Regions from separate parts of the Planococcus notacanthi genome, predicted to be linked through region 1. Evidence: riboswitches for the same ligand, from Rfam matches in the RefSeq annotation. Region 1 holds a riboswitch; each other region holds the start of a gene.
What was found. Region 1 has a riboswitch for S-adenosylmethionine ahead of mtnW (2,3-diketo-5-methylthiopentyl-1-phosphate enolase). Riboswitches for the same ligand answer to the same signal wherever they lie in the genome.
Positions count from the first base shown of each region.

Region 2: linked by a shared signal. The riboswitch ahead of sat (sulfate adenylyltransferase) and the one ahead of mtnW (2,3-diketo-5-methylthiopentyl-1-phosphate enolase) in region 1 are both predicted to bind S-adenosylmethionine.
Region 3: linked by a shared signal. The riboswitch ahead of QMA01_RS10590 (methionine ABC transporter ATP-binding protein) and the one ahead of mtnW (2,3-diketo-5-methylthiopentyl-1-phosphate enolase) in region 1 are both predicted to bind S-adenosylmethionine.
Region 4: linked by a shared signal. The riboswitch ahead of QMA01_RS09830 (methionine ABC transporter ATP-binding protein) and the one ahead of mtnW (2,3-diketo-5-methylthiopentyl-1-phosphate enolase) in region 1 are both predicted to bind S-adenosylmethionine.

Region 1 covers NZ_JASDCQ010000002.1:114,926-123,058, forward strand. The annotation lists gene QMA01_RS07960 (hypothetical protein) at 1-1,305, opposite strand, end outside; gene QMA01_RS07965 (1,2-dihydroxy-3-keto-5-methylthiopentene dioxygenase) at 1,439-1,975, opposite strand; gene QMA01_RS07970 (methylthioribulose 1-phosphate dehydratase) at 1,991-2,605, opposite strand; gene QMA01_RS07975 (2-hydroxy-3-keto-5-methylthiopentenyl-1-phosphate phosphatase) at 2,602-3,267, opposite strand; gene mtnW (2,3-diketo-5-methylthiopentyl-1-phosphate enolase) at 3,273-4,487, opposite strand; SAM riboswitch class I at 4,563-4,672, opposite strand; SAM riboswitch class I at 4,916-5,069, shown strand; gene mtnK (S-methyl-5-thioribose kinase) at 5,144-6,334, shown strand; gene mtnA (S-methyl-5-thioribose-1-phosphate isomerase) at 6,331-7,392, shown strand; gene QMA01_RS07995 (sugar ABC transporter substrate-binding protein) at 7,389-8,133, shown strand, end outside.
Region 2 covers NZ_JASDCQ010000004.1:393,777-401,909, reverse strand. The annotation lists gene QMA01_RS15260 (GH1 family beta-glucosidase) at 1-191, opposite strand, end outside; gene QMA01_RS15255 (MarR family winged helix-turn-helix transcriptional regulator) at 318-782, shown strand; gene QMA01_RS15250 (CarD family transcriptional regulator) at 859-1,374, opposite strand; gene QMA01_RS15245 (hypothetical protein) at 1,567-1,779, shown strand; gene QMA01_RS15240 (YehS family protein) at 1,978-2,493, shown strand; gene QMA01_RS15235 (NAD(P)-binding protein) at 2,528-3,160, opposite strand; SAM riboswitch class I at 3,421-3,527, shown strand; gene sat (sulfate adenylyltransferase) at 3,663-4,826, shown strand; gene QMA01_RS15225 (SLC13 family permease) at 4,845-6,623, shown strand; gene cysC (adenylyl-sulfate kinase) at 6,635-7,237, shown strand; gene cysQ (3'(2'),5'-bisphosphate nucleotidase CysQ) at 7,237-8,043, shown strand.
Region 3 covers NZ_JASDCQ010000002.1:612,264-620,396, reverse strand. The annotation lists gene QMA01_RS10620 (mechanosensitive ion channel) at 1-818, opposite strand, end outside; gene QMA01_RS10615 (DMT family transporter) at 961-1,836, opposite strand; gene QMA01_RS10610 (helix-turn-helix domain-containing protein) at 1,941-2,171, shown strand; gene metX (homoserine O-acetyltransferase MetX) at 2,235-3,248, opposite strand; gene QMA01_RS10600 (O-acetylhomoserine aminocarboxypropyltransferase/cysteine synthase family protein) at 3,261-4,553, opposite strand; SAM riboswitch class I at 4,654-4,770, opposite strand; gene QMA01_RS10595 (glycerol-3-phosphate acyltransferase) at 4,905-5,546, shown strand; SAM riboswitch class I at 5,671-5,785, shown strand; gene QMA01_RS10590 (methionine ABC transporter ATP-binding protein) at 5,921-6,952, shown strand; gene QMA01_RS10585 (methionine ABC transporter permease) at 6,942-7,592, shown strand; gene QMA01_RS10580 (MetQ/NlpA family ABC transporter substrate-binding protein) at 7,633-8,133, shown strand, end outside.
Region 4 covers NZ_JASDCQ010000002.1:470,054-478,186, reverse strand. The annotation lists gene QMA01_RS09865 (metal-sensitive transcriptional regulator) at 1-182, opposite strand, end outside; gene QMA01_RS09860 (DUF302 domain-containing protein) at 317-700, opposite strand; gene QMA01_RS09855 (OsmC family protein) at 829-1,278, opposite strand; gene QMA01_RS09850 (carbohydrate kinase family protein) at 1,275-2,234, opposite strand; gene QMA01_RS09845 (GNAT family N-acetyltransferase) at 2,312-2,875, shown strand; gene QMA01_RS09840 (MetQ/NlpA family ABC transporter substrate-binding protein) at 2,941-3,771, opposite strand; gene QMA01_RS09835 (methionine ABC transporter permease) at 3,784-4,455, opposite strand; gene QMA01_RS09830 (methionine ABC transporter ATP-binding protein) at 4,445-5,458, opposite strand; SAM riboswitch class I at 5,527-5,628, opposite strand; gene QMA01_RS09825 (carbon-nitrogen family hydrolase) at 5,680-6,468, opposite strand; gene QMA01_RS09820 (pyridoxal phosphate-dependent aminotransferase) at 6,555-7,718, shown strand; gene lepB (signal peptidase I) at 7,792-8,133, opposite strand, start outside.

The sequences.
Region 1 (8,133 bases):
GATGGCCGCTTCTCCTGGAAACGTTCCGGGTTTGGCCATTCCCATATTGACGCCTTTAATAGTGAAGGGCTGCCACTTGCCATCCTCATAAACTTCAAACGCTTGCCCATTAATGCGGGAAGGATATGCGATCCCCTCTTTCGTGGCGGCAGTAGCTTTAATTGTTTCAACTTGTTTTTTCTTCTGTTCTGCATTCGCCAAAATCGTTTCCATCATAGGTACGTAAGTCTGCCAATAAAAACTCTTTTCGCCATCAAGCGATTCCATGGAAAGGAATGAACGCAGCTTCGAGAATCCTGAATAGCGGTAGAAGTTTGGCGTGTCATCCATATCGACAAAATCCCCTGCAAAGTAATAAAGATCCGCTCCGTGTTTCGATTGATGAAAGACAGCTGGAAAATCCAACGGAATATCTGCTGCTTTCAATTTGTCGCTGCCTTTAGTTTCCAGGTTCCATTGGTAGTCTGCTAAGACCTCGGTGCCTGACTGCGCTTGGTTGATATCAAACCAATAATCAAAAGAAGGGCTTTTCTTCAACTCGAATTGAGCTGTACCTTGTTCAGTGAAGGCAAGGCGAAGCCCGTCAGTACCGACTTCTCCGGCATCTTCAGAAAGGACCACGATTTCACCTTCAGCATCATTGACCAAGACAAATCCGGCCCCTTCAAAATTCCATTCTCCATTATTTCTTTCATAGTTCTCAATAATCCATTGAGGTACTTCGCCGTCAGTAGAATGGAGATCCGCGAAGTGGCGCCCACTCCAGCCGCTCCATTCCAATCCCAGGAATTCGTTCATGTCCTGGGTGACTTCTTCCGTAGTTGGGGAGGCGAAGGTATTGAATTCTACAACCAAGTCCGTGCCTTGGGACTGCACCTGCTTTTTGATGGTTTGCCATTCAGCCATTTCAAGCCCACCGGAAAGCATGGATGAAGTGCCCGGCTTTTTCTCTGCAGACTGCCAAGGAAGATCTTCTTCATAGACTCCATAAGAATCCGCTAAATAAATCAAGTCCGTTCCAGATAGATCTTGAGGCAACTCACGGGTTGTATATCTTTCCGCTTGTTCATCCGGAACAAAGCCGTAATAATCGGACTCTGCCTGATAGGGCTCCTGGGATTCTGTTACATAGCGATGGTGATTCAACAGCCAGGTCAGTCCTTTATGTTCCCGGTAGCTTTCAGTCGGAACTGTTTTATCGAGTATGGCTATGTTTACTATTTTTTCTTCTTTAAAGAACCAGACAAGAACGGGCAGCAAAAGCAGAATAATAATTGCTGTTATAGATAGAAGGGTTTTCTTCATTCATATCACTCATTTCTATTTACAAAATATAACTCAAAAGACATTATAGCTTAAAAAACATTAAAAATAGAAAAAAATTACCTGTTTTTCAAAATAAAAAAGACTCGATTACTCGAGTCTTTTTGAAAAATTATTAGCTTTGTACACTGCCTTCTTCCTGGTAAACCGGTACCCATCCTTCAGTCGTTACAAAAATACGGATAGCTACGACTTTGCGGTCGTCAGCAAGTGTAAAGTAATGGGTGATGTTTTCAGGAACCGAGATTAAGTCGCCTGGCGTCAAGTGAACTTCAAAAAAACGTTCGTCTTTTCCTTGGATGATGAAGACGCCGTGTCCGCTGACGATGTAACGGACTTCGTCATCTGTGTGAATATGCTTGCGCTGGAAGTTTTTCAAGAGCTCATCCAATTTCGGATTAGAGTCAGACAGGGAAATGATATCCGCTGCCTGGTAGCCGCGGCGCTCGGAGATGTCATCGATTTCTGTTTTGAATGCCTGAAGGATTTCGTCTTTGTCAGCATCGCTCAAATCAAATTTTTCGCGCAGGTTCTCCGGCAATTTAGTGTTGTCCCAATGTTCATAAACGACTTCCTGCTGCTCCAGAAATGCCGCTACTTCGTTTTGTGCCTCGATTGTTTCGTTTGTTCCTTGAATTTTAATGATCGCCATTTAAATCTTCCTCTCTTATTTTAACTGTAGTTGTAACGCTAATTGGTATTGAAATAAAAATTCGCTGGCTTCAAGCAGCTTCTTTGCTTCAAAGCCGTCTTTTCCCCAAACGGTGATGCCGTGGTTGCGGATCAGCACCGCTCCTTTATCGGCAGTGATATAAGGTTCAAAGGCTGCGGCAAGCGTCGGGATATCGGCGTGATTTGGAATGATCGGAATGGTCAATACAGCATCTTCTTCCCATAATCCAAAGGCCTTGATCAATTCCTGTCCCTGGAAATCGATTTTTCCGGCATCTCCGTATAATTCGGAAATGACGTTATTGGCTACCGTGTGGACGTGGAGGCTGCAGCCGGCCCCTGTCTTTCCATATATCGCACAGTGCAACAAAGTTTCTGCAGAAGGCTTCAATAGAGTCCCGGCAGCCGGCTGTCCATCGGCATCCACAAGAAGGAAGTCTTCGTCAGTGCGTTTTTTCTTGTCTTTTCCGCTGGCGGTAACCAGAAATTCAAGTGGCTCGTCCGCCACTTTGATGGCGAGATTTCCGCTGGTTCCCATAAACCAGTCACGAATAGCCAGTTCATCTTTGACATCGGCCAGTTCCAGCCATTTATCGTGCAATGCCGTCATGACTTCACCCCTGTATAGTCATCCACAATGGCGATGACTTCATGGAAAGTTTCAAACGGTTTATAATCGATGTCCGCTTCCTGGCATTTTTCAGCCAGCAGATCCCGGGCAATGACAAAATCAGCTTGTTTGGCGGCTTCCCAGTCACTTATGGAATCGCCGATGACGATACTTTTGGCGCTGCTGCCTAGAAGATCCCGAATGACGGATGGTTTGCAGCAGCCACAGCCTTGGCTGGTACAGGTTTCGTCACAGCCATGTGGAAATACCAGTTTGATGGTGTCTCCTGAAAAATCGGCGCTGTTGCAATAGATGCCGTCAAAAGGTTCAAATGGTTCAAGCAGCGGGTAAACAAAGAAATCGATGCCGCCGCTGACGATGTACAAAGGAAGTTGCTGTTGCTTTGTATAAGCGACAAAATCGCTGAAGCCTTCGCGTATTTCCGCCTGCTCCAGCACATATGAAATGATGTCATCTTTTGCCTCGACCGGAAGGAGGGAGAACATCTTCGCAACACCCTCACGTATCGAAATGGATTGGTCAAGAATCTGGTTTTTGACGGTTTCCCAGCCCGGCGGATTAAATTTCTTCATAATGGCGATGATGTTGTCATTGGCTGTAACGGTGCCGTCAAAATCGCAAAAAATAATCGGTTTACTCAATTTGTTCACCCCCATAGCTCAAGTGCTGTTTGTAGTTCTTGATGTTGTTTGCCTGCCGCCTGCAGAGTTTCCCCCTGCAGGACCGCATCGATGGCCTGCCTGAAAGCCTGTCCGCCGCCAGCTGCACCAGCGGGATGTCCATGGACACCGCCGCCGGCATTGATGACACTGTCGATTCCATAATCAGCCATCAGCAATGGCACAAGGCCAGGGTGGATGCCTGCAGATGGAACGGGGAAGCTGCGCTTCAGAGGGCTGTCTATCGTCAGTTCTTTGCCGAGCGCAAGGGCCGCTGTTTTCTCCAACGCAACACTGCCGTAAGGAGAAGGAAACAGGGAGAAGTCAGCTCCTGCATAGCGGATCAATTTCCCGAGTGCGAGCGGTGTAGCGAGACCATAGAAAGCGGAAGAAGTGAAAGCGCCGCTGAAAGCCGGATGTGCCATGAGCGGCAAAGCAATTTCATCATCTTCAGCCAGTTCCTGCAGTACATCGAGCCCATATGCATGAACATTGAACAGTAAAGCATCCGCTCCAAGTTCACGTGCTTTTCGTGCTTTTCCTCTCAGTTCGGAAGTTCGCCCTGACAAGTTCACCGCATAAAGTGTACGATGGCCTGTTTCTTCATAAACGCTTGTCAGTACGTCTTTGCCAGTGGTGATTCGTTTTTCAAATGGAGTCAGTGGATTGTCGAATAAAATTTCATCGTCTTTGACCAAGTCCACACCACCCAATGCCTGTTCACGCAATTGAGCAGACAGAAAATCCAGATCGCGGCCGATGACGCCTTTGAATATGCTCATCAGAAGCGGTCGTCCGGCTACGCCAAGTGTGTTGCGGATTTCTTCAATGCCGAAGCGTGGGCCGGGAAAATGGCTGAGCAAGTCGTGGCTGAAATCCAAATCCACTAACTTCACTTCTCCGTCCAATGACAATTTTCCGAAAACCGTGGTCAAGATGGCCGGAAGGTCAGCAGAGAAATTGGCGGACGGATAAGCGACAGCAACTTCCGCTTTGACCAGTTCGGGTTTCAATGGATGGTTGATTTCTTCAAATTCCTTAACGGAAACGACGTTTCCTTTATGGTGTTTCAGCTGCTCCTGTTCGAGGAGCGGCAAATCGGTCCAGGAGCCGATCGTCAGACCCAAAGCGATGCCTTCCGCCTTTTTCTCAAAAGAACCAGGCTTTCCGTATAATTGATAAGTAGCAGTCAAGATGCTCATGTATTCAACACTCCCATGCAATTTTAAAAAATAAAAAACCTCTTCAAATAAGAAGAGGTTAAGGGCTTTAACAACTTCTTATTTCTCAGCCATCGGTTCTGGCTGCAAGAATTAGCACCGTGTCCACCATTGGACCGGTTGCCGGGTATCGTAGGGCTTGTCCCTCCACCTGCTCTGAATAAGAAAGATATGAAATTGGGTAAGTTTTTTGGGCTGGTCCTACTTATAGAATCTCAGCGTAAAAAGAAATGATCGTTCGAAATGGTAGAACTGCTTTAATAGAGTAAAGTAATTCTGATTATTTCATGCGCACCGAAATCTGTCAACAGCATTGTTGCAAAATTGTTTTTATTTAAAAAATGTGATTGACAGTCAATTCTGAATCGTGATAGGATTCATTTCAGAACTTAATAGCACGACAAGCAGTACTCTTATCAAGAGCTGGCAGAGGGATTTTGGCCCGATGACGCCCAGCAACCGACCGTAATACCGTTGTGAGACGGGGCGCTTTGGCGCCAGGATGAATATCCTGTAAGGCACGGTGCTAATTCCATCAGAAATTTATTTTCTGAAAGATAAGAGGCATGGGATCTCTTATTCTGGCCTCTTTCTTTTGGAAAGAGGCTTTTTATATTGCAGAGAAAGGGAGATTGACCATGACACTTACGGCTCCAACCACCTATAAATCATTAACCGAAGAAGCTGCCATCGAATTGGCGAAAACTATTCAAGCATTTGATCATAAAGCTCAATTGACGTGCCGGGAAATCGGCGACGGCAATTTAAATTATGTTTTTCAAATTGAAGAGGCAGCCACAGGCAAGAGGCTGATCATCAAGCAGGCTTTGCCATATGCCAAAGTCATCGGCGAAAGTTGGCCGCTGACATTGAAGCGTGCGACGATCGAAGCCAATGTTCTGAAGAAGCACGGCGAGTTTGTGCCGTCTTTGGTGCCGGCCGTCCATGCAACGGACGAAGCATTGGCTATAACGGTGATGGAAGATTTATCGCATCTCGAAATTGCGCGGGAAGGCTTGATCAACGGCCGGCAATTTCCAAGGCTGTCACAGGATATCGGCGAATACCTGGCACAGACTTTGTTCCACACTTCTGATTATGGGCTGCATCCTTTTGAGAAAAAACGCTTGGCTGCTGAGTTTTCCAATCCGGAACTATGCAAAATCACAGAAGACCTGATTTTTACCGATCCATTTTTTGATGTTGACACCAATGATTACGAACCACAGCTGCAGGCAGCAGCAGAAGCGATTTGGAACGACCGCAAACTGCAGCTGGAAGTGGCGAAATTGAAGAAGAGTTTCTTGACTGAAGCGGAAGCGCTGCTTCACGGAGACCTTCATACCGGCAGTATTTTTGCGGGGCCGGCCGAAACGAAAGTCATTGACCCGGAGTTCGGCTTTTACGGCCCGATCGGCTTTGATGTCGGATTGTTTCTGGCCAACCTGATTTTCCAAACGATTACACGGGAAGGCGAGGAGCGCCAGGAAATCGTAGCTCACATTGAAAAAACATGGGAAGTATTCGCTTCTTCATTCACGGAACTGTGGCAAACGCAGAGCGTTGAATCGTTCAAGGAGACCGAAGGATATCTTGAATATGTCCTCGGCAAAGTACTGGCCGATGCCGTCGGTTTCGCCGGCTGCGAATTGATCCGCCGGACGATTGGCCTGGCGCATGTCAAAGACCTGGACAGCATCGAAGACAACGATAAGAGAATTTCCTTCAAGAAGCAGGCATTGCAGAGTGGGCGGGAATTAATCCTGAAGCGTGAACAAACTGCTTCGATCAAAGACTTGGTGGAAATTCTGAAGGAGGCACGCATATGAGCATTCCGTTATCCATCAAATGGGACGGAGAGCAGCTGACCATCCTGGATCAGCAGAAACTGCCGCATGAGATTGACTATTTAACGCTTGAAACGGTAGAAGATGTATATAACGCGATTTTCTTCTTGAAGGTGCGCGGAGCTCCGGCCATCGGCATCACGGCTGCATATGGCTTAGCGATAGGAGCACAGCGGCACGATGCCGTTTCCTTGGAAGCTTTTCAGCAATATGTCGAAAAAGATGCGGCGTACCTGAATTCTTCACGGCCGACTGCCGTTAACCTCGGCTGGGCACTCAGCCGCTTGAAAGACAAGGTGCAAGAAGCAGAGAACGTGCAGCAGGCGAAATTGCTGCTGCTTGCGGAAGCTGTGAAGATCCATAAAGAAGACGAAGAGTCCTGCCGCAGCATTGGTGAACACGCTTTGGTATTGCTGCAAGGAAAGACGAAAGTCATGACCATCTGCAACGCCGGTTCAATCGCTACGGCTAAATACGGTACGGCTTTAGCGCCATTCCATCTTGGCAGCGAACGCGGCCGTGAGTTTGAAGTGTTTGCCTGTGAAACCCGTCCGGTTTATCAAGGCGCACGTCTGACAGCTTGGGAGCTTCAGCAGTCAGGGGTTGATGTCACATTGATCACCGACAGCATGGCGGCGCACACCATTGGAGCCAAAGGAATTGAAGCCATCATTGTAGGCGCGGACCGCATTGCAGCCAACGGCGATACGGCCAATAAAATCGGGACGTATAACTTAGCTTTGTTGGCCAATGCTTTCAGCATCCCATTTTATGTAGCGGCGCCGGCATCAACATTCGATTTGTCGATTGAGGACGGAACCGTGATTCCGATCGAAGAACGAAACCCGGAGGAGATTACCCATACGAACGGACAGCCGGTCGCACCTCTTGGCACGAAAGTGTTTAATCCGGCATTCGACGTGACGCCGGCACATCTCATCACCGCCATCATCACCGAAAAAGGTATCATCACTGCAGAATACAAAAAAAACATCCCTGACTTGCTTGGTGCATTTACAGGAAAAGGAGAAACACGATGAAAAAACAATCTATTTGGCTGCTTGCCGCACTTTTATTTATCAGTATTTTATTAACCGCTTGCCAACCAAAAGGGAACGTCAGCGAAGAAGAAACTTCTTCAGATACGAAGGCTGAGGCTTCAGACCATCCACTTGCCGGCAAAGAAATTGCCTTGATTATGCAAATCAATTTAGGGACATTCAGCGCCCAATACATAGCGGGTGTGGAAGAACAGGTTGAGAAATTCGGAGGCAAGGCAACTGTTTTCACTTCTGAAGGGGATTTGGCGAAAATGGCCTCTAACCTGGATGCAGCCATCAATCAAGGTGTCGATGGCATTTTGATTGACCATGGAACAAAAGAAGCATTGAACCAAGGTGTTGAAAAAGCGCTTGAAGCCGGAATTCCGGTTGTGGCGTTTGATGCAGGCATCGATGTTGAAGGTGTGGTTTCTTTGGAGCAAGGCGATCAGCAGATGGCCGAGATGAGCTTGGAAAAACTGGCGGAAGACAATAACGGCGAAGCCAATATCGTTAAAATATGGACAGCGGGCTTTGCACCGATGGAAAGACGCCAGATAGCTTATGAAAAATTCCTATCCGACAACCCCGGCATCAAGGAAGTGACAGCATTCGGTGCCGCTACGAACAATACGGCACTGGATACGCAATCACAGATGGAAGCAGTTTTGAAACAATACCCGAACGAAGGGGAAATCACTGCAGTATGGGCCGCGTGGGATGAGTTTGCGAAAGGTGCTG
Region 2 (8,133 bases), on a different contig from region 1:
CGATGATAATGGTCGACGGCGATGTCGCCGTTGGTGCCTTCGAATGTTTTGCCGGGAATTTTGGAAAAGACGTCCCAATTGGTCGGCCCTTTACCATCTTCGTTGGCGGCGCCTTCTACTTGATAGGAAGCAGAAGCTGCACCGAATAAAAAGTCATGTGGAAATTTCCGTGGAATGTCCTTGTTTTGCATAACTTAAAAACCTCCATCTTCAGCTATTATTCAGAGTATAACAGGAGGGAGGGGAACCAGACCACTTTCCGCAAACTTGTAAGTATTTCTACAAATTGACTTCGCCAGATGGAATCGGTATATTAAATGGCGAAGAAGATGATAGGAGTGAACTGTTTGGCCCCGGACGCGGAATTACAGAAGTTGAATTTGATCGATTTGATAAGCGAACGCCATATAACAACGCGGAGAATTTCGGAGAAGGCATGGAATGATAATAGCGAATTCCATATTTCCAATTCTGAATGGTACATTATGGCACGCATTTATAAAAAACAGCCCACCATTGCCTACGTTACGAAAAATGTGGATATTTCCAGGCAGGCGATCCATAAGTTCATTAAAAATTTAGCTTCTAAAGGATTAGTGGAAGTAAGGAATGTGGAAAATAATAAAAAAGAAAAGTGTATCCGGCTGACGGCTTTTGGGGAAGAATGCTACGAGAAAAACGAAGCGCTAAAAGTTCAGTTGGAAAATAAAGTCGCTGAGAAAATCGGCCCCGATCACATGGAAATCCTCAAGGACATTTTGAAATCCGATTGGGGTATTTAGCCGAAAATTCGAAGAACGCCCTGCTTCATCAATCGGTTGATGAAGCAGGGCGTTCTTGTATAGTGAAAAGCAGTTATTACACGACCGGAAGAGGTTCATCTTCCTTGATCATGTCATTGATTTGTTTATTGATTTCCTCAAAACTGGTGCCAAGCGCACGTGCCAGTTCTTTGAAAAGAATGATTTGGGTATTGTTTAAAAGTTTATAATCGCGTTCATAGAGCGTCTTTTTCTCTAGTTGCGTTTCGAACTTCTTGCGCATCAGCGTGTTGACGACTCTCGCAATTTCCATGCGTTCTCCCGTATTGATAACTTCAGAATATTTCTTTAAGCGGGAGTTTGGATGGTTGGTCCACTCGCCTCCAGGCTGCTTGAACGTTTCAATGATTTCAAGGGCTTCTTCTTTTTGAAGAAGTTTCAGCATGACAACTTTTTCGTTGTCGACTGGTGTACTGATGGTCACTCGGGTATTCTCCAAAGGATGCAATTTGTAATACTGCTTGGTGACGCCAGAAACGGTTACGTCCTGAATATCGTCAATTCTACATAAACCATGGGCGGAATAAATGATGTGATCTCCAATAGTGAACATTTTTTTCCTCCTCAACTTATCTCAACTAAATTCATCATAACATAAAAAACCTAAATTGTAAACTAGGTTGACAATTTAATTGGATGTATCTATAGACACAGAAAAGACAAAAATAAAGGGTTAAAAAGGTTTAGAAAAGGGAAACTAGAAAAGAATAGGTTAGTTGGTCATCAAAGCGGAGGTCACAATAAAATGAAGAGTGTAGAAGAAGCGAAGCAATTGATCATTGCGGAAAAACTGAGGCATTATAATGAACGGTTTGCGGATATTGAACGGGACCTGCAGTTTTTTTATGATGAATCATTAAATGACCCTGAATCCCTGGAAATTATTACGGTTCTACAGGATAAAGTAAAGCAATTAAAAGACATTAAAAATAAAGAAAATCAAGAGACAGCGATATAAAGCTGTCTTTTTTTGCTGTCTTTCCGGAAGCCTGATGAACTGTGAATTATGTGCTATTATTAGGGATGGATTTATCCCGCTTTACGGTCAGTGAATCAACTAACAATCAGTGGGGGATGAAGAAAACCCCCACTGATTGAAGTTTCTCTTTATAGTGGATAAGCATTCATTACTGGAAATCAACAGGAGGCAAAGAAAATGGATAATAATGATTTATTGATCAGATTGCGTTATGCACTGGATATAAAAAATAACGATATGGTCGAGATTTTTAAATTGGGCGGCATTGATTTGAGCAAGGACGAAGTGCTGAAAGTGCTGACGAAAACACCTGAAAGCGAAGAAGAGGATGACAGCATTTGGGCCGAACAAGATAACGATGACTACATCCGAGCGGATGACCATCTGTTTGAATCGTTTTTGAATGGCTTCATCATTTTCAAGAGAGGCCGTCAGGAGCCGAAACCAGGGCAACCTGAATTCCCGGAATCGACAAACGAGCGTTCCAACAACTTGCTTTTGAAGAAAGTGAAAATCGCTTTGCAGCTGAACAGTGAGGACATGCTGGAGATTTGGGATTTGGCAGGCGTCACGGTGACAAGAGGCGAGCTGGGTGCATTGCTGCGAAAAGTGGGACATAAAAACTATAAAGAATGCGGAGACCGCTATGCGCGCAATTTCTTGAAAGGCTTGGCGATCAAGTACAGAAGTTAACGCTCTTTATCAGCTCAAAAGGACTTGGAATGAATTATTCCAAGTCCTTTTTATTATTCATCAAAAGCCGCAATTCCCGGAGTGACGCTTCTTGTGACGCAACTTGTAAAAAGGATTCATCCAGAAAGCCACGGAGGTATTCTTCTTTTGCGTTTTTTGAAATTGTTGTTTTCTTGAGAAGCTGCCTTGCTTCAAAAAGAAAATCTAGGTATTGTTCATAACTTTCATCAAACTGAGACTTCAGATCTTGCTTGATTTTCTTTGCAAGCATCGGGCTGGCGCCGTTTGTAGAAACTGCGATGCTCAATTTTCCCCTTTTGACATGAGCAGGGAAATGGATATTGCCAGCCTCCGCTTCATCAGAGGCGTTCACTAGGCAATTGGAAGGTGCAGCTTTTCTGGACTCTGCGTTTGTAGCCGGATCATCGGTGGCGATGATCATCATGAAAGCCTCTTCGGCATCCGCTGGCTCGAAACATTTCTGCTTCCAGAGAATTTTACCTTCATCATCCCAAGCGATTATGGCAGGATCGGCCACCGGACTGATGACCAACAGCTCTGCTCCACTATCTATCAAACCACTCAGCTTGCGCTTCGCGATGCGTCCTCCACCTACCACAATCACTTTTTTTCCTTTCATTTCAATCATGATCGGAATCACCGTCATCTTCTCCGCCTCCTCAACTCTTTTAATATTACCAAAAATAATCTCTATGCGTTTTGTGGCCGCTATTCAATTCATCCTGGTAATTCAGATCTCATTTTTTCATTAGAAAAATATTTTTTATCCATCACCTGTTGATAGACTAACTTTTCTGTATAGAAAAAAATAAAAAACTTAAAACATAGTTTGACACTAGGAATAGTCTATTATATACTTTGTGAAATCAAATATTTCAAACAATTCAAATGAAAATTGAATATGCGTTCTTATCAAGAGAGACGGAGGGATTGGCCCTTTGATGTCTCAGCAACCCTCCTTTAAGGAAACGGTGCTAACTCCAATAGGCTTTCAATAGCCTAGAAGATAAGAAGATCGTTTTGTTTTTTCGGACCTTCTTCTTGTCGAAGAGGGTCCTTTTCTTTTTGTCCGAACGCCTTGGAGATTTGGTTTCAGAACGTTTTTGAAATAGACGGCACTACATAAAACTAACCTTGGAGGTAATGAAATGACAAGCAAAGCACACGGTGGAGATTTGGTAAACAGACAGGTGACGGGCAGTGAAAGAGAAAAGGCATTGAAAAATGCAGAGTCGCTTCCTTCTTTATTCATTTCGGATTGGGCAATCTCGGATTTGGAATTGATCGGAATCGGCGGCTTCAGCCCATTGACCGGCTTCCTCGGCCAAAAAGATTATGAAAGTGTGGTACATACATCCCGTCTCAGCAATGGAACGGTTTGGAGTGTTCCAATTACGCTATCGGTTACGGCAGAAGAAGCGGACAGCTATCAGGTCGGGGATGAAATTGCTTTGAAAGGCGAAGACGGCGTCATTTACGGAACAATCGAACTGACGGAAAAGTACGCATATGACAAGCAATTGGAAGCACAGAAAATTTACGGAACAACAGAAGAAGCACACGCCGGTGTGAAGAAATTATACGAACGCGGCGATGTTTACCTAGCTGGTCCGATTACTTTATTGAATCGACCAGACCACAGCGAATTCGAGGAATTCCACTTGGACCCAGTTGAAACACGCCAGTTGTTCCAGGAACTTGGCTGGAAGACGATTGTCGGTTTCCAAACGCGCAACCCCGTGCACCGTGCACATGAATATATTCAGAAAGCAGCACTTGAAGTAGTCGACGGCTTGTTGTTGAACCCGTTAGTCGGTGAAACGAAATCAGATGACATTTCAGCGGCAGTCCGGATGGAAAGTTACCAGGTCATTTTAAAGCATTACTATCCGGCAGATAGAGCACGCCTCGCGATCTATCCAGCAGCAATGCGTTATGCAGGGCCAAAAGAAGCGGTTCTTCATGCCATTGTCCGCAAAAACTACGGCTGCACGCATTTTATCGTCGGCCGCGACCATGCAGGGGTCGGTGACTATTACGGCACATACGAAGCACAGGAGTTCATCAGCCAGTTTGAAGAAGAACTGGGCATCCAAATCTTTAAATTTGAGCATTCGTTCTACTGCAATGCATGTGAGAACATGGCAACAGCCAAAACGTGCCCGCACACTGCAGAAAACCACGTCCATTTAAGCGGTACGAAAGTGCGCGAATTGCTTCGCAACGGAGAAAAACCGCCAAAACAGTTTTCCCGTCCGGAAGTAGCCGATGTACTTATTAAAGGCTTGCGGGAGACCGTAACAAGTAACTAAATTGAAGGATGGTTGCCCATGTCAGTCTCAATGGTTTTTGTGCTAATTGTCATCATCGCTATGGTCAGTGCGCTCCTTTTTGAAATTGCCCGCCCAGATATGATTGTGTTTTCGGCATTGGTGGTTTTGCTGCTGTCTGGAATTTTAACGACAGAAGAAGCGTTGCGCGGCTTTTCCAATCCGGGAATGCTGACCATCGCCTTATTGTTCATCGTAGTCGGGACTGTACAAAAGCATGGCCTAATCGACCAGATGATGATTGGCTGGCTGAACAAGGGCAAAAGCCTGAAAGGTTCACTGTTCCGTATTTTTCTGCCGCTTCCGTTAATCTCTGCTTTTTTGAATAACACGCCGATTGTCGTGACACTGACCCCATTATTGAAGAAATGGTGTGAAGAAAGGAACATTGCACCATCAAAGGTTTTAATTCCTTTGTCGTATGTAACGATTTTAGGAGGGACCATCACGCTGATGGGAACTTCAACGAATCTGGTAGTCCACGGTATGCTGATCGATTATGGGCTTCCTGGATTTTCACTGTTCCAATTGGCGATTGTCGGCATCCCCATCACTATTGTCGGCTTGATCTATCTATTCACCATCGGCAATATGCTTTTGCCCGAGAATAAAGGATTCAGCCAACAGGTGGCTGAAGATTCCCGGAAATACATTGCTGAAATGGTGGTGGAAGAAACCTTTCCACATATCAACCAAACAGTGGAAGAAGCTAAATTACGTGATTTAAAGGGATTGTACTTGATAGAAATCATCCGGAATCAGACACGGATTTCGTCGGTCAGCTCCAAAACGGTCATCCAGTCTGGAGACCGCTTAATCTTTACCGGGCTCATTGCCACCATCGCAGATCTCCAAAAAAGAAAAGGTCTGACCTTAAAGACGGGTACAAACCTCCAATTGGATGACTTGAAAAACGGCAATACGCAGCTTGCAGAAGCTGTCGTTTCCCATGAATCGTCGCTATTGTCAAAAACCATCAAGCAATCCCAGTTCCGCTCACGCTTTGATGCAGGTGTAATGGCCGTTCACCGCAATAACGAGCGCATCAAAAGCAAAGTCGGCGATATCATTCTGCGGCCGGGCGATACTTTGCTATTGCTCGCCGGCAATGGGTTTGTGGAAAAGTACCAGCAATCCAACGACTTTTATGTAGTGTCTTCTATGAAAATGCCTAAGGCACTTGAGGAAAGCCGCTTGGTGGGCTGGTTTTCATTACTGGTACTTTTGGGGGCAATCGCCTGTGTCATTGTCGGTTGGTTGAGCATGTTCAAAGCCATGGCATTGGCTGTGCTGATTTTGCTGGTGACCAAGTCGGTTTCAATGGACGATGCAAAAAACGACGTGCAGTTCAATGTGCTGCTGCTGATCGCCAGTGCATTCGGGGTAGGAGCGGCCATGACCAAAACTGGTCTGGCGCAATGGGCGGCGGATGGCTTGTTGGCAATCGGACAGCCGTTCGGCCTGCTAGCTATTCTGATTTTAATTTACCTGCTGACCAGCATCTTTACAGAACTGATCACCAATAGCGCTGCGGCTGTCCTGATGATTCCAATCGGCATTGAAATGGCCAGCAACCTGCAGCTTGATCCCATGGGCTTCGCAGTGATCATCACGATTGCTGCCTCTGCAAGCTTTATTACCCCAATCGGTTATCAGACCAACTTGATCGTCTATGGGCCAGGCGGCTACAAATTCATGGATTATGTCAAAGTGGGCACGCCACTCAGCATTCTGGTTATGTCGGTGACCATCGGAATCGTTTACTATTACTGGTTTTAGGAGGAGAAAAGATGACCAAATCAACGAATATTGTATGGCATGAATCAAGTGTCACAAAAGAGGACAGACAAAAATTGAATAACCACAAAAGCGGGGTGCTGTGGTTCACCGGGTTATCGGGATCAGGAAAATCGACGGTATCTGTGGCCCTGGAAAAAGAGATCCACGCACTTGGAATCCGTACCTATCTATTGGATGGGGATAATGTCCGCCACGGATTGAATAAAAATTTGGGATTCAGCCCGGAAGACCGGACAGAAAACATTCGCCGCATCGGTGAAGTTGGAAAACTGATGAGTGATGCAGGGGTATTGACGCTATCGGCATTTATTTCGCCGTATCAGGAAGATCGCGACCAGGTGCGTGCCTTGCTTGAAGAAGATGAGTTCATTGAAATATACGTCAAATGCAGTGTGGACACTTGCGAAGACCGCGACCCGAAAGGCCTCTATAAAAAAGCACGAGCCGGCGAAATCAAAGGATTCACAGGCATCGATGCGCCATATGAAGAACCGGTGAATCCTGAAATCGTCATTGAAACCGACAAGCAGACTTTGGAAGAGTCGGTTCAGACAATTACAGATTACTTGAAGAAAGCAGGATATCTGGGCTGATGGCCAGTGGCATTGATCCAGTGAAATTGCTGGAAATCAGTCTTGCAGCCGGCAAAGAAATCATGGCGGTTTATGGACAGGAATTGATCATTGAAGCGAAGGCTGACGATTCACCACTGACCATTGCCGATCAGCGGTCGCATCAGACCATTGAAAGAGGACTGCAGATTGCCTACCCAGACATACCGGTTCTCAGCGAAGAGGGCAATAAAATCCCTTATGAAGAGCGGAAAAACTGGCAGCGTTTTTGGCTGGTGGATCCACTCGACGGCACGAAGGAATTCATCAAACGCAATGGTGAGTTCACCGTCAACATCGCTTTAATAGAAGAGAACTATCCGGTTTTGGGTGTGATTTACGTGCCGGCCATGGATGTTTTCTACTACGGTGAAGAAAACAGCGGCGCATTTAAATTGGAAGCTGCTTCAGCTCGAAAGTTTGAAAAAACCGATGAATTATTCGAGGGAAGCATTCTGTTGACTGCAAAAAAAGCTTTAGACCGGACTCGAATCGTAACAAGCCGTTCGCATATGTCCGCTGAAACACAGGAATTCATCGATCGGATAAACGACGATAGCCAACCAATCGAACAGATATCGGCAGGCAGTTCACTGAAGTTTTGTCTGGTAGCAGAAGGGGGAGCGGATTATTACCCCCGCTTTGCACCGACTATGGAATGGGATACGGCAGCCGGCCAGGCGATTGTCGAAGCATCTGGCGGAGTTGTGCAGAGCGTTAAAGACCAAACCCGCTTTTCCTACAACAAAGAAAGCCTGAAGAATGGCTGGTTTTTGGCAAGAATCTAAAAAGCTTAAGGCTAGTGAATGAAGAAAATGGAAACTCTGTATTGCAGAAAGTAAATAAATGATATTTTCAGAGTTTTATTGACAGTTATC
Region 3 (8,133 bases), 500 kb from region 1:
ATATCAAAGCTTGGCGTTTTGGTTTTATCAGGATTCAAGTAAGTCGAAAAACGGTTGATGCCTGTTCCATTCAAGAGGCTGATCAATAGATCGCCTACAAATTTAGCGATCAGGACACCCACCAAGATTAAGATGATCGCTACAAAAATATTCGGGATCATGTTCAATACTTGGTTAAGCATATTGACGATCGGCTCAGATATTGAACGAATATTCAAGGTTTCCAATGCAATCGTCAAGATAGGAATCAATACGATAACGAAAACTACATTTGCCAAAACGTTGGCCAATGTCGATTTATCGCCAGCATCCATTCTCGCTGTCCCTGTCGAAGCACCACCAGTTCTGTTGGTGAATTTGTTGAACCATTTATCGATATTGATCGCTGTCAAAAGGCTGAATACCAGATTTTTAACAAACTTGGCTACAAAGTAGCCGATGACCACAATAACGATGGCCATGAACAGATTTGGCAGGAATGCCAACAATTTGTCCATCATATTCGAGATTGGCTGTGCAACATTGTTCATGTCCAGGGCCTGCAGCACGCTTGGAATAAACAAGATAAAGATGAGGTAATAAAGAATTTTCCCTATAGAATCCAGTTTGCTGTCCGCATCTTCTTTTGTTTTAGCCATATGGCCTTTCACCATAGCTCGGTCTGCCCCTGCTTTTTTTAATCCTTTCGTAAAAATGGCCCGAACGATCGTCGCTACTATCCATGCGATGAGCAGTAATAATAATGCTCCCAGAACGTTTGGAATATAATCGATGATCGTGTTGCCGACTCCTCTGAAAGAATTTCCTACATCATTCATATACTCAACTCCTTTTTGTTTTTATGTATCCTTTCTACTATCCCCTTACCGCCCTCCTGGTAAACTCCTTCTCTAGCTGATCGGCAGCCAAAAGAAAAAACCATCCTTTTAAGGATGGTTTTCAGGAACAACGAAAGGACTTCTAAGAAGCAGGAACCCCTCTTCTATCGCCAATGGTCAAAATCAATATCCCACACAGAAGCAACCCGACTCCCAGCCACGACAGTCCGCTCAGCACTTCTCCGACAACCGCCACCCCTAAAACAGCAGCTGTCAGTGGCTCAGCCAATGACAAAGTGACTGCAGAAGAAGAAGGAATCTGCTTTAATCCAAAAGAAAAAAGCAGATAGGATAGACTGGTTGCACCAATCCCTAAATAGATGATCAGAGAAAAATTGAGCGGTATGGTTATGTAGCTTACATCAAACAGCAATAAAAATGGCAGCAGACAGCAAGCACTCAATGAAAAAATCACAGCGACTGCAGAAACAGTCTCCATCGCCTTGAGAACAGATTTACTTACCAGCGCATAAACTGCAAAAGAAAATCCAGCGCCCAAAGCCATAGCGATGCCCACCGGATCCACCAGTTGCTGGCCTTTATTGGCAAATAACAGCACGCAGCCGGTTAATGCCAGAAGCGTCGCACTTCCCCAGATTCGGTCAGGTTTTCGGTTTAAGGCTATCCACTCGATCAATCCTGTTAGTACAGGTGCGCTTCCGATGGTGACAACGGTGCCGATAGCAATTCCAGTCATCTGGACGGAAGAAAAAAATAAAGGTTGGAAAAGCGCCATACTGATGGCTGCAAGAATAGTGGCAGGCCATGGAATCGTCCGGACCGATAGTTTCCTGGCTACAATTACGAACAACAGTAAAGAAAAACCGCCAATTGCTAAACGAAAAGCGCCGATTGATAGCGGATGGACTGCTCCTTGAAAAAAAGACTGGGCTGTACCTGTGGTTCCCCATAAAATTGCAGCCAGCAAAACCAATAAATACGCCATATAATTCAACATCAACACCCCTATTTTTGAACTTCTTCTTCTAACATACCATGGCATCAATGGTTTGAGATAGCGGTCTTCTTCTATTATAATAAAAGAAAAGAGGAGGAGATCCCATGTATATGACAGTCCAGGAAACTGCCGCATTTTTATCCATGCCTGAAGAACAAGTCAATCGCTACGTATTGGAAGGCCGTATTCGCGCAGTCCATGATGGGGAGCAGTACATGATCAACACCTCTCAGTTCGGAACACATTTCCAACAGCTGGAACAGGCCAAGCAAGCGCTGGAGGAATGGCGAGCCACGCCGATTCCAGACGATGTGGATATCAAGGACGAGGATTAACCAAAAAAAACACCTGATGTGGGATTGGATTCCCGCCTCAGGTGCTTTTTCATCAAATCCCGCTTAGCGTGTAAGCTCTGGCACTAATAAGCTTTTTAATTTTTCTTCGATAAAGCCGCCCCATTTTTCAAATTCCACGAGAAAACCATCATGGCCAAAATCGGTTTCAATGATCTCCCAGCTCGCATCCTTTTGCTCTTCAAGCCAAGGAACCAGCAATTCACTCGGATACAGCAAGTCATGCGTAAATGATAGAGCATAAACCGGAACATCAAGAATGGTTTCTCCGATATCGTGTGTGTTCATTGCTTTCAGCAGCAACAGGTAGCTATTGGCATCAAACCGCCCTGCCAGCTTCTTCCCTTGGTAATTCAAATAAGACTGCACATTGAATTCTTCTCCGGCTTTGCTGCGTCCGAAGCGCTGATTGAACATGCTGCCGCTGCGATAAGTGACCATTCCGGCCATTCGCGCGATTTGAAATCCCTTCAGCTGATCTGAGCTTTCATAATTCCCTTCATTGAAATCCCTATCGTTTTCAATAGCTTGAATTCCAATATGGTTAAAGGCGAGGCCATAATCGCTGTAATAAGGAGTAACAGCCAATGGGAGAATGGCATCCACAAATTCAGGGTACAATTTTCCCCACTCCAAGGTCTTCATGCCTCCGAGCGAACCGCCCAACACTCCTGCAAGATGATTGATGCCTAGTTTCTTTAACGCATTATATTCTGCGCGAACCATATCACGTATCGTCAGGGTCGGGAACTTAGCACGGTATGGCTGCCCTGTTTCTGGATTAATAGACAATGGGCCTGTTGATCCGTGGCTGCCTCCCAACACGTTAAAAGTGATCACTTGAAAAACATCTGTATCCACCGGCTTGCCTGGTCCGATTAACCCTGCCCACCATCCCGGGTTTTCTTCGGATCCTATTGCATATTGATCGCCCGTCAATGCGTGGCAGACCAGCACAGTTGGAGCATTTTCATCTCCATGACGTTCGTATGCCAGCTCTACATGATTTATCGTCTTCGTTGAATCCAGGGTTAATGAGCCAATGGATACTGTCGCCATTCAAATCCCTCCTTAAACGTTTTCCAAAACTGCGGCCTGAATGGCCTGCTCCAAATCGGCGATTAAATCTTCCGGATTTTCCAAACCGACCGATAAGCGGATCAATTCTTCCGTTACACCCGACGATTTCAGCTCTTCATCATTTAACTGCTGATGTGTAGTTGAAGCCGGATGGATGATCAACGACTTGGCATCTCCTACGTTCGCAACATGGGACCAGAGAGCCACACTGTCGATTACTTTGCGGCCCGCCTGCCGTCCGCCTTTGATGCCGAAATTGACAATCGATCCGAAACCGTCATTTTTCAAGTATTTTTTAGCCAATTGATGTGATGGATGATCTTCAAATCCAAGGAAGTTGACCCATTCGATCTGCGGATGCTGCTTCAAGTAGTCTGCAACAATTTGAGCATTGCTGCTGTGTTTCGGAATACGCAGGTGCAAAGTCTCCAGTCCTTGGAGCAAGGCATGTGCACTTTCCGGGCTCAATGAAGGACCGAAGTCACGAAGCAGCTGGACACGCAGTTTTGTCGCAAATGCAGCATCCGGTACATCGATGCCATAACGCAATCCGTGATAGCTTTCATCCGGCTGTGTGTAATTCGGGAAACGTGGATTGTCCCAATTGAATTTTCCTGCATCCACCGCAACACCGCCGATGGTCGTGCCGTGTCCACCAATCCATTTTGTAGCGGAATGAATGACCACATCAGCACCGAACTCGATCGGGTTGCTGCCATATGGTGAAGCAAATGTATTGTCAATCAATAAGGGAAGCCCGTTTTCATGGGCGATTGCCGCTACTTTCTCTACATCAAAAACGTTCAGGCTCGGGTTGCCGATAATTTCTCCGAATACCGCTTTTGTCTTATCGGTGATTGCCGCTCTAAAGTTTTCAGGATTGGTTGCATCAACAAATATGGTTTTAATGCCGTAACGCGGCAACGTATTGGCGAATAAATTATAAGTGCCGCCGTACAGGTTGCTGTCCGCTACGATTTCGTCTCCTGCTTCAGCAATATTTAAAATGGAGAACGCAATTGCCGCCATTCCTGAAGATAATGCGACTGCAGCAGTCCCGCCTTCCAATAACGCCACGCGCTGTTCAAATACATCAACTGTCGGATTCATGATGCGTGAATAGATATTGCCGGTGTCTTTCAGGCCGAAAAGGTCTTGTGCATGCTGCGTATCTTTAAACACATAAGAAGTGGTTTTGTAGATCGGCACCCCTCTCGATCCTGTTGTTGGATCCGCCTGTTGTCCGCCATGCAGCAATAAAGTTTCTGGTTTTAAGTTTGTCATTTTCTATTCCCCCTAATTTTTTTATTCATGAAAATCACCGAAGAGGACAGCAAAAAGCCCCCTTCGCTAAGAAGAGGGCCGTAAATTACGGAGTTACCTCCTCTCATCTGTCAGAACCTATCGTTCGGTTCTGTAGGAATTAGCACCTTTCCAGACATGGTCGTCTGTTGGTTGCCGGGCATCACAGGGCCTATCCCTCCGCCACTCTTGATAAGAGTTATTAAATTTAGTTTTTAGTCTTGTTGAGAAGTATAAAAATTTTAACAAGGTTTGTCAACCCTATTAGTCAAAAAATTTTGAAACCTTGTTTCTTCCCAAACGTTATCTTCTAGTATAGAAGGAGGAATGAATATGCTTGGATGGGTTCTGCTGTTGTTTATCGCAGGCTATGGAATCGGTTGTTTGCACGGTTCCCTCGCAGCACAATTTTTATCTGGGGTGAATGTCAAAAAAGAAGGCGTCAAAAATTCCGGTGCTTCCAATGCCGCCATCGTGCTGGGTTGGAAATACGGTTTGCTGGTTGCTTTGATCGATATTATTAAAGGCTTTGCCGCTGTCGCAGCTTGTCGTTTTCTGCTGGAAAAGGGTGCCTTTTCCCCCGAAATCATTTGGACTTTTCTATTTATAATAGGTGCCGGTGTCGTATTCGGCCATAATTTCCCATTCTATATGAACTTCAATGGCGGCAAAGGCACGGCTTCGGTGATCGGTGTCATGCTGGCACTGGACTGGAAGCTCGGGCTGGTTGGCCTGGCACTGCTCATCGGTGTTTCGCTTGCGACCAATTATTTGGTCATTGGTGTACTGGTCCTTTACGCAGTCTATTTTGTTATCGCTTTCGGTCCTGCCGTCGGACCATGGCCATTGCTGACAGCTTGTGCCTTATTTGCTATGGCCATATGGAAACATAGCGAAAATATTATTCGAATAAAAAATGGAGAAGAGAAGAAAGTTTCCTCCATTTTCAAAAAGAAACCAACAAAACCAGTCTGAAAGCGGTTCCAAACTCATTATTCTCTTCATTTCAAAGATTGTGAAATAAATATCAATAATTCCCTTGACTTTTTTGTTATTTCACCATAAAGTAAGAACCACGAATCGAATAGCATACATCACTTTCTTATCAAGAGAAACCGAGGGACAGGCCCTAAGACGTTTCGGCAGCAGATTTGTTTAAAAGCAAAAACTGTGCCAACTCCTGCAGATGCTCTAAAGCATTTGGAAGATGAGAATTAGATGGTTTCAACAGGAGCCCTCTTTTTTCTTATGGATGAGAAAAAAGAGGGCTCCTTTTCCATTTTCTCAGAAGAATGTGAGACACCGTCGATTTAATAAGATCCATTACAGCATGAGGAGGTTCAATCACCATGATTCAATTCGAAGGCGTCGCCAAGACCTACCAATCCGGGAAACAAGAAATCCATGCCTTGAACGGGATTGATTTGACCGTCGAAACCGGCGAGATTTACGGAGTCATCGGCTTTAGCGGAGCCGGAAAGAGTTCATTGATCCGCACCGTGAACCTGCTTGAACGTCCTTCTGCAGGACGCGTCTTAATCCAAGGGAAAGACATTTCCACTCTATCCAGCAAAGAAATCCGAACCATCCGTAAGGACATCGGCATGATTTTCCAGCATTTCAATCTGTTGAGTTCAAAAACGGTTTACCATAATGTCGCGATGCCATTGCTGCTCGCTAAGACATCGAAAAATGAAATTGATGAACAAGTGAAGCAACTGCTGGACTTTGTCGGACTGGCCGATCAGGCACAAAAATATCCCGACCAGCTGTCAGGCGGACAAAAGCAACGCATCGGCATTGCCCGAGCGCTTGCAACCAACCCTTCCGTTCTGTTATGCGATGAGGCAACATCAGCGCTCGACCCCCAAACGACCAAGTCGATTTTGGACCTATTGCGCAAAATCAATAAAGAATACAATATCACCATCCTGCTCATTACTCATGAGATGGGAGTTATCCGGGAAATTTGCGATAAAGTGGCTGTGCTTGAAGCAGGAAAAGTGATCGAACAAGGCAGCGTCTTCGACATTTTCTCAAATCCGCAGCAGCCGACCACCCAACGGTTTGTCCGTTCTGTCATGAACGATGAACTTCCGGAAACCCTGCTTGCGCAAATCCGCAATGCCCAAAGCGATAACGCGATCTATCGACTGCAGTTTACAGGAAATTCCGTCGGCCAACCGTTCATGTCCCGTGTCTCGCGTGAATTTAAAGTTGACTTGAACGTGCTGTTCGGCAACATCACCGAGTTGCAAGGTGTTCCATATGGCAACTTGATCGTCGAATTTGCCGGCGAACCTAGCGAAATCCAATTGGCTTTGTCCTCTATCCGGAAAAGCAATATTGATATAGAGGAGGTCAATGATTATGTCCGTTAACTACGATCAGATTTTAGAAGCTTTATGGGAAACCATTTACATGACCGGCGCGGCATTCGGCTTTTCCCTATTGATCGGCTTCCCGCTTGGCATCCTGCTGGTGGTCACCCGCAAAGGCCATCTGCTGGAAAATGAACCGGTTTCCAAAGTATTGAATATCGTCATCAACATATTCCGCTCAGTTCCATTCATCATCTTGATGGTTGCCATCATTCCGTTGACTCGCCTGATCGTCGGCACGTCCATCGGAACTGCAGCCGCCATCGTCCCACTGGTCTTTTACGCAGGACCTTATATTGCAAGACTTATCGAAAACTCCTTGTTGGAAGTTGATAAAGGGGTCATCGAGGCAGCTCAAGCCATGGGAGCCACGCCGATGCAGATCATTTTCCGCTTCCTCATTCCTGAGGCTTTGAGTTCACTGGTTCTGGCCTTGACCATTGCGATTGTCGGCCTGATCGGAGCGTCCGCAATGGCAGGCGCTATCGGGGGCGGAGGCCTTGGCGATTTGGCCATCACTTACGGTTACCAACGATTCGATACGCTTGTGATGTTCATCACCGTCGCAATTCTCGTCGTACTCGTACAAGGCGTCCAATCGCTCGGCAATGTATTATCACGAACTGTCAGACGCAATTAAAAAATAAAAATAACCTAGAAAAAAACTGGAGGAATTACTCATGAAAAAAATTACAGCATCCGCATTATTGGCAGTTTCAGCTTTGGTCTTGGCAGCTTGCGGAGACGACAGCAGTTCAGAAGGAAACACGAAAGTGACGCTTGGCATCAGCGGTTCCGATACTACTATCTGGGATTACATTGCTGATAAGGCAGAAAAAGAAGGAATCGATTTGGAGATTCAAACCTTTTCTGATTATGTCGCGCCGAACCTGGCACTTGCCGAAGGCGAACTTGATTTGAATGCATTCCAAACTATTTCTTACTTTGATGAATTCGTCACAGAACACGATATCGACATTGTTCCGATCGGTTCTACGGTAATTGCGCCGATGGGCCTGTATTCCGATAAATATGAGTCGATTGACGAAATTCCTGAAGGCTCCCAAATCGCAATGCCGAACGAAGCCACCAATATGGGCCGTGCCCTGTTGCTGCTTGATGAAGCGGGATTGATCACGCTTTCTGAAGATGCCGGCCTTACCGGAACAGCAGAAGATATC
Region 4 (8,133 bases), 360 kb from region 1:
ACACATGTCTCCAGGTTATCGCTGACAATAACACCAATGGCGCGATCAACTGCGCTTCTTACCGCGGACAGTTGCATGACTACGTCTCTGCATTCTCCATCATTTTCAACCATTTTGATGACACCGCGAAGTTGGCCTTCTATTCTTTTCAATCGATTCTCAACAAGTTTGTCGTATTTCATGTTTTTATGCCTCCTCTAAATAATATAAGGATACTTTTCTTACCCTTATATTATACCCCTTGGGGTATGAAGTCAACACTTTAGTTCACGATAAAAAAATCCCTGAAATACGTTGCTGTACTGCATCTCTCACCTTATGCGGATTGATCGATACACTTAATCAGACGTTCTTCAATATCTTCAGCAATCGATTTGATGTTCTCGTCTTCCACCATGCTGATTAGGGCAGTAGGCTTCGGCATTCCGATTTTCACTCCATCGCTTTCTTTATAGACAACGATTTTGCATGGCAGGAAATAGCCGATCATCAAGTTTTCGGATAACACACGGTTCGCTTCTTTCGGGTTGCAGACCTCCAGAATAGTGTAGGGGGTATCAAAATCTTCTCCTTTTTCCTGGAGCTTGGCAGTTAAATCAAAGTTCCAGAGAATCCCGAATTTCTCTGCTTTTAAATTCTCTTCTAAAGCTTCAACCGCCTCATTGACTGTCTTTGATGTATCCACTGTGTAATTGAACATAATCCTATTCCTCCTTTTTAGTATCACTCTCTAAGTACCCTACCCGGTATATATTCTTATAAACATGGGAGCAAAAGGCAGCCAAAACAAAATCCTTCATCTATAAAGGATGAAGGATTTCTCGAAATTCAGTTGCCTGTTGTAATCTGAGCCTGCAATTCAATTTCTACATTGCCTTTGATGGCCCGTGTAATCATGCAGGAGCTTTCAGCTTTTTCGGCCAGTTTCTGTGCCAAAGCCAAATCTTTTTCGGAAGCATCGGCTTTTAGGACCACAAGTGGTTTATGGATGATGCGTTTGTACGTGATGACGCCTTTCTCCACCTCAACAATCCCTTCCGATTCCATCGTCAGAGACTGCTTTTCCAATTTGCTGCGTTCCATCATTGCGGCAAGTGTAATAATGTAACAAGTGGCGGCAGCGCCCAACAGCATTTCATCTGGATTTGTACCAATTCCCGGTCCATCCATTTCAGGCGGAATGGATATTTGGGTTTTTAGCCCCCCGACTTCAATGTCTCCCACATCATTGCGGAGACCTGGCCAATCTGCTTTTAAATGAAAGCTATGCAATGTCATAACGCTCCACTCCCTTGATTAGTGATTTTTGCTATTTCTTCAATGCGCGGCATCGCCGTCAACGCACCGGCCTTTGTCGCACAAAGCGCTCCCAATTTGTTGCCGAAATCAGCACAGGCAATGACCTCCTGCTCCGTACCAGGCAAGCCTTGCAAATGGACGTGGCGGATGACACCTGCCATAAAAGCATCTCCTGCTCCCGTAGTGTCCACTGGCTGTACCGGAACAACCGGCACATGATGAACTTTATTCTGGAAAACAGCATGCGTCCCATTTTCACCATCCGTTACAAAAACCAAAGGAATAGCAAAACCGGACAACCGTTCAAGCCCTTCCTCCATAGACTCAGTTTCCATTAAGAAATCCAATTCTGCTGTCGTCAGTTTGACGATATCTGCTGATGGCAGAAATTCGAGAACTGTTTCACGGCAAAGCTCTTCACTTTCCCAGCGCAATGGACGAATATTGACATCATATGAACATAGGACACCATGTTCTTTTGACAGTTCCAGAGCTTTCCGGGTCGTCTCCCTCGCTTCGGGATGGAATAGGGTTCCCGAACAAAAATGAAAAATGCTGGCCTTTTCAAAAGCCTTTTTCTCCAGTTCGTGTCCTCCAACTTGAAGATCGGGCGTTTCATTGACATAATCTGCAAACACACGGTCAAATTCAGGTGTCAGGTGGATATAAACACCGCTTACCCGCTTTTCAGGCACCTGAATAGCGTGCGATAAATCCACGCCTTCTTTCAATAGTTCGTTGCGTACAAAAGCCGATGTCTCATCATCCCCTGTTATGGTGATAAACCTCGAGGACAGGCCTAACCGGCTGATGCCTGCAGCCACGTTCACTGTCGCTCCACCCAAATGGCGGTTGAACGAAGAATTATCAGTATCCGCTGCGATATAATCCACAAATGCATCTCCGTATGTCAGGACGTGCTTTGTTTTTACCATCTGTTGACCTCCTTCATGTTAAATGGCTTCTTCCTTGCTATAATTTAATTGTTGAGTAAGAAAAGGAGGAATACCGTATGAATGTCATTATACGACAAGCACGGCCAGAAGACGCAGAAAACGTAGCGCCGCTCATTATTAATGCCATCGGTGAAATCGCCGATCATATGACGGCACAAAAAGAGCCAGGGGCCGTATTGGAAAAAGTTGCGGAGATGGTACGCGGGGAACATACACGCCATAGCTATCACTATACCTACACCGCTTTAGTCAATGGCACTATTGCGGGCGCCTTGGTGCTCTATCACGGCAATCAAGCTGAAGCCCTGGACCGCTATTTAATTGATCAACTGAAAAAGCAAGGCCATGATCGTTCCATTGAACCGGAAGCCCATCTTGACGAATGGTATATCGATACTGTCTCAGTCGATCCAGCCTACCAGGGGCAAGGAATCGGCTCGAAGCTATTTGAATTCGCAGAAGAACGCGTGTTGGCTGAAGGAGGCGGCAAACTCTCGTTGAATGTGGATATTGGTAAAGAAGGAGCGATCCGCCTCTACAAACGCCTGGGCTATTCCATAACGGAGCCTTGGACCATTATCGGTGAGCCTTTCCATCATATGGTCAAGACCATTTCCTGACATTGTTCAACATAAAAAAGCCGCTCCAGATTTTTTCGCTGGAGCGGCTTTCTGTATCGAAATTTTTATTCAGCCATCCATTCCGGCTTGCCGAATCCTTCAAATTCTTCATCAATGACTGCTTCAAATTCAGCCGATTCCACAATTTCCACTAAATCCTTTGCTAATTCGCTGTCTTCATTTTCTGCATTGACCGCCACTACATTGCGATATTGATCCGGCATGTTTTCAAGTGCCAATGCATCCAATAGATCCATTTCAGCAGCTATTGCAAAGTTTCCGGGTACAGCCGCCAAGTCAGAACCATCAACTGCCCGCGGCAATTGGCCTGCTTCGATCGGCTGAAATTCCAAGTTTTTCTCATTTGTAATAACATCTCTTTCGGACGCCTGCAGCACTTCAGCTTCCGGATCCAACTCGACTAAGCCTTCATCCTGCAGCATCAGCAAAGCACGTGCACCGTTGACCGGATCGTTCGGAATCGCAATGGTTGCTCCATCCTCAATTGCTTCCAAAGAATCGTATTGGTTCGAGTAGAGGCCCATAGGCGCTGTTGGCACCGTAATCAGTGCGGATAGGTCCATGCCATTCTCTTTTTCGAAGTTTTCCAGGTAAATCGTGTGCTGGAACAGGTTGGCATCAATATCGCCACCATCGAGTGCTACGTTCGGCTGAATGTAATCGCTGAACTCCACCAATTCCACTGTGTAACCCTTTTCTTCAAGTCCAGGCACAATCGCCTTGCTCAGCATGTCGCTGTATGGACCTGCAGTAGCCCCTAGTTTAATGTCCTTCGAAGCTTCTCCTCCAGTTCCTTCAGAGCCGCTTTCTTCTCCACTGCCGCATGCTGCCAAAGCCAATGCGCTTGCTGCTAAAATAAATCCTAATTTTTTCATGTCATTCTCCCCTTATCGTTTATCGATGGCTTTCGCCGTATAGTCGCCAGCTTGTTGAATCAATTGGACCAACACAATCAAAATGACAACAGTAACAATCATGATCGTATTATCGTAGCGGTAATAGCCGAAGCGGATGGCCAAATCTCCAATGCCTCCGCCGCCTACTACGCCTGCCATCGCAGAATAGGCGACCAGGCTGATGATGGTCAATGTCACCCCCTGGATAATGCTTGCTTTCGCTTCCGGCAGCAGAACGTCTTTGATGATCATCCATGGTGTCGCACCCACGGCAATCGCTGCCTCAATGACGCCTTTATCGATTTCACGCAGTGAGTTTTCCACAATACGTGCGAAAAACGGAATCGCCGCAACCGATAGGGACACACTCGCCGCAATCGGGCCAATGGTTGTTCCTGTAATAAGTTTCGTCAGTGGAATAAGTGCCACCAACAAAATGATAAACGGAATAGAGCGTACAATATTGACGATAAAACCAATCACAGCATTGACCGGCCGGTTTTCAAGAAATAAGCCGCGGTCTGTAATGAACAGCAAGATTCCCAAAGGCAGGCCGACAATCAAAGCCACTGCCAAGGAAATCCCGATCATTGTCAGTGTCTGAAAAAAAGCAGTCTGTATTTCGGGCCATAATTCAATAATTCGTCCCCATTCAACGCCCATTCGGAATCACCTCCACAATTGCCGATCTGCTTTCCATATACTTCAATGCATCCATGACGTCAGAAGAAGTCCCTTTCAACTCCATGATAAAAACGCCAAGCGGCCTTTCCTGAATGTACTCAATTGCTCCATGCAAAAAGTTTCCTTTGACCGGATAATTCTGCAGCATATCGGAAATTACGCCTTCTCCGGCCACTCCCCCTTTGAACAACACTTTCACTACTGTACCCGTAAATTCGCTCAACAGATGTTCCGGAACATTGAAAGAGACGACGCTGGAGATGAATTCCTTAGTCAATTCCTTTTGAGGATCTGCAAAAATGTCGTAGACCTGACCTTCTTCAATGACACGGCCACCTTGCATGACGGCCATGCGGTCACAGATTTCCTTGACGACATTCATTTCATGCGTAATCAGTACAATTGTGATGTTCAATTTAAGATTGATGTCTTTCAATAAACGCAAAATGGACAATGTGGTATTCGGATCCAGTGCCGATGTTGCTTCATCACATAACAAAACGGCCGGATTGTTGGCTAATGCCCGTGCGATGCCGACACGCTGTTTCTGTCCACCGCTCAATTGAGCTGGATAAACATCGCGTTTATCTGATAAACCGACCATTTCCAACAATTCCTCCACGCGGCCTTTCAGATTTTTAGATGGAGTGCCTGCAGCCCGAAGCGCAAAAGCGATATTTTCGTACACCGTCTTTTGGCTGATCAGGTAGAAATGCTGAAAAATCATGCCGATTTTCAAACGGGCTTTTCTCAATTTTTCACTGTGTAGTTTGGTCAAATCATTGCCATCTACTGTGACGCTGCCGGAAGTCGGCCGTTCAAGCAAGTTGATGCAACGGATCAGCGAACTTTTGCCGGCACCTGAATAGCCGACGATGCCGAAAATTTCACCTTTTCCGATTTCCAATGAAACATTATCCACTCCAGTGACGGTGCCATGCTTAGTTGTGTAAGTTTTCGTCAATTTCTCAATCTGTATCATAGCTTCCTCCCGCCAATAAAAAGATGCCTCTTTCATCAAGAAAGAAGCATCGAAAAATTTAGTTTCTCGACTTATCTTTCGGAACATTGGGTTCCGTTGGATTTGGCACCTTCCCAATCGGGGGTTGCCGGACGTCACAGGGCCTGTCCCTCAGTCTCTCTTGATAAGTTTAAGTTATTTAATTGAATTTTATGTTACAGGCATCCCCAGCGAGTGTCAATCTACTTTTTGAATTTTTCGTACAATTGCTCACGGCGATCGGCGAATACCGGAATGCGCTTCCGGACTTCCTCTACTTCATCCAAATCGATTTCTGCATAACCAATGCCTTCCTCTTTCTTCATATCCAAACGAACTTCTCCCCAGGGAGCGATCACCATCGTGCTGCCGCCGAATTCATTGTTTGGATCACTGCCGATACGGTTCGAGGCGACAATAAAAATTTGGTTTTCGATGGCGCGTGCCTGCAACAAGATGCGCCAATGATCAATCCGCGCTTCGGGCCATTCCGCTGATACAAATACAAGTTTTGCACCGTTCAGCGCCTGGGCACGGATCCATTCAGGAAAACGGATATCGTAACAAATGACGCCTCCGTATGTCTGATTATCCAATTCGAATGTGCCAAGTGTATCGCCTTCTTCAAGATGGATATGTTCATCCATTAAACAAAAACGGTGAGCTTTATCGTATTCCGAAACCAGCCCGCCGTCTTTGTCGACAACGTACATCGTATTATAGAATCCTCCGTTTTTTTCAGTCGAAACAGAGCCACCCACAATATTGACTTTATGCTCTTTCGCAAAACTTTTGAGCAATTCCACTGTCCGGTTTGTGCTGTCTGCCAATGTATCCAGTTCGGTCAATGCATATCCTGTATTCCACATTTCAGGCAAGACGATCGTCTCCGCTCCATTGCTTGCCGCTTCCGTTAAATAATCCAGGACCTTCCGATAATTCAATTCCGGCTGACCAAAAGCGATATCCATTTGAACGCATGCAATTTTCATTCGTTTCTCCTCCACTAGACAAGTTACCTTCAACTCTATAAGATTTGAAGTAGAAGTGCAATTATTTCGAAAATAAGGAGAATCACATGGACTTTTCAAAACGGCTCCAAAACTTGCCCACGCAGTTTTTCGCTTCACTGGTGGCCAAAACAAGCAAAGCAATCGCTGAAGGACGCGATGTCATCAATCTTGGCCAAGGCAATCCCGACCAGCCGACGCCCGATCATATTATCAAAGCCCTGCAAACCGCTGCAGCCGATCCAAAAACGCATAAATATTCACCTTTTCGCGGCATAGCGGAACTGCGTCAAGCCGCTGTGAATTTTTACAAACGCGAGTATGGTGTGGATATCGATCCTGACCTCGAAGTGGCAATCTTGGCAGGAACGAAAATCGGACTTGTTGAGCTGCCCTTGGCTTTGTTGGATCCAGATGATCTATTACTTCTGCCGAATCCCGGTTATCCGGATTACCTGTCGGGAGCCCCGCTTGCAGATATCGGGTATGAGCTGATGAGGCTGAATCCGGAAAATGGCTATTTGCCGGATTATGCCGAGTTGACTGGAAGCATCCGTTCACGTGCCAAACTGATGTATTTGAACTACCCGAACAATCCAACCGGTGCAGTAGCGACTAAAGAATTCTTCGATGAGACAGTCAAATTCGCCAAGGACAACAGCATTGCGGTTGTCCATGATTTCGCTTATGGAGCTGTCGGGTTTGACGGAAAAAAACCGGTCAGTTTCCTTCAATCTGAAGGGGCTAAAGAAGTTGGCATCGAAATGTACACTTTATCGAAGACTTACAACATGGCAGGTTGGCGCATCGGATTTGCTGTCGGCAATTCCAAAATGATTGAAGCCTTGAACTTGATCCAGGACCATTTTTTCGCCGGTTTGTTCCCTGCCGTCCAATTGGCTGCGGCAGAGGCGTTGAATGCCGACCAGCAATGCGTAGATGAATTGGTCGGCCTTTATGAAAAACGCCGCAACGTCCTGGTGGCTGAATGCGCGCGGATCGGTTGGAACATCAAAGCACCACAAGGCTCTTTCTTTGCCTGGCTGCCGGTTCCAGAAGGTTTCACCAGCGTGGAATTTGCCGACTTCCTTCTTGAGAAAGCAGATATTTCAGTTGCGGCAGGCAGTGGTTTCGGCGATGTTGGAGAAGGTTTTGTCCGTGTCGGATTACTGGTTGATGAAACCCGCATCATTGAAGCGGTCAATCGCATCGAAGCTTTGAAATTATTTTAGAGTGCATAAAGGACAGCGTCCCAATACGGGGCTGCTGTCCTTTTAAAAATTGAGAAGATTGTCCACATCTGATTCATTTCACAAAACCGATATGCTCGAAAGGCGACAACCTGATTTTCACTTCACCAAGGACTGAGTCTTTAGAAATAAAACCCAAAACCCTGGAATCCATGCTATTTAAGCGGTTATCCCCTAATACATAATAAGATTCGGCAGGTACGACAAATTCCTGGAAATCTTCAGTCAGCTGCATCAATCCTTCTTGCTCCGCCGCTTTCCGGTTCTTATCCAAATAAGGTTCCGCTTGGGGAGTGCCGTTCACATACAGCTGATCGTCTTTCATTGAAATGCGGTCTCCTGGAACACCGATTACCCGTTTGATGAAATTGACGCCATTGGGTGCTTTGAAGACGAT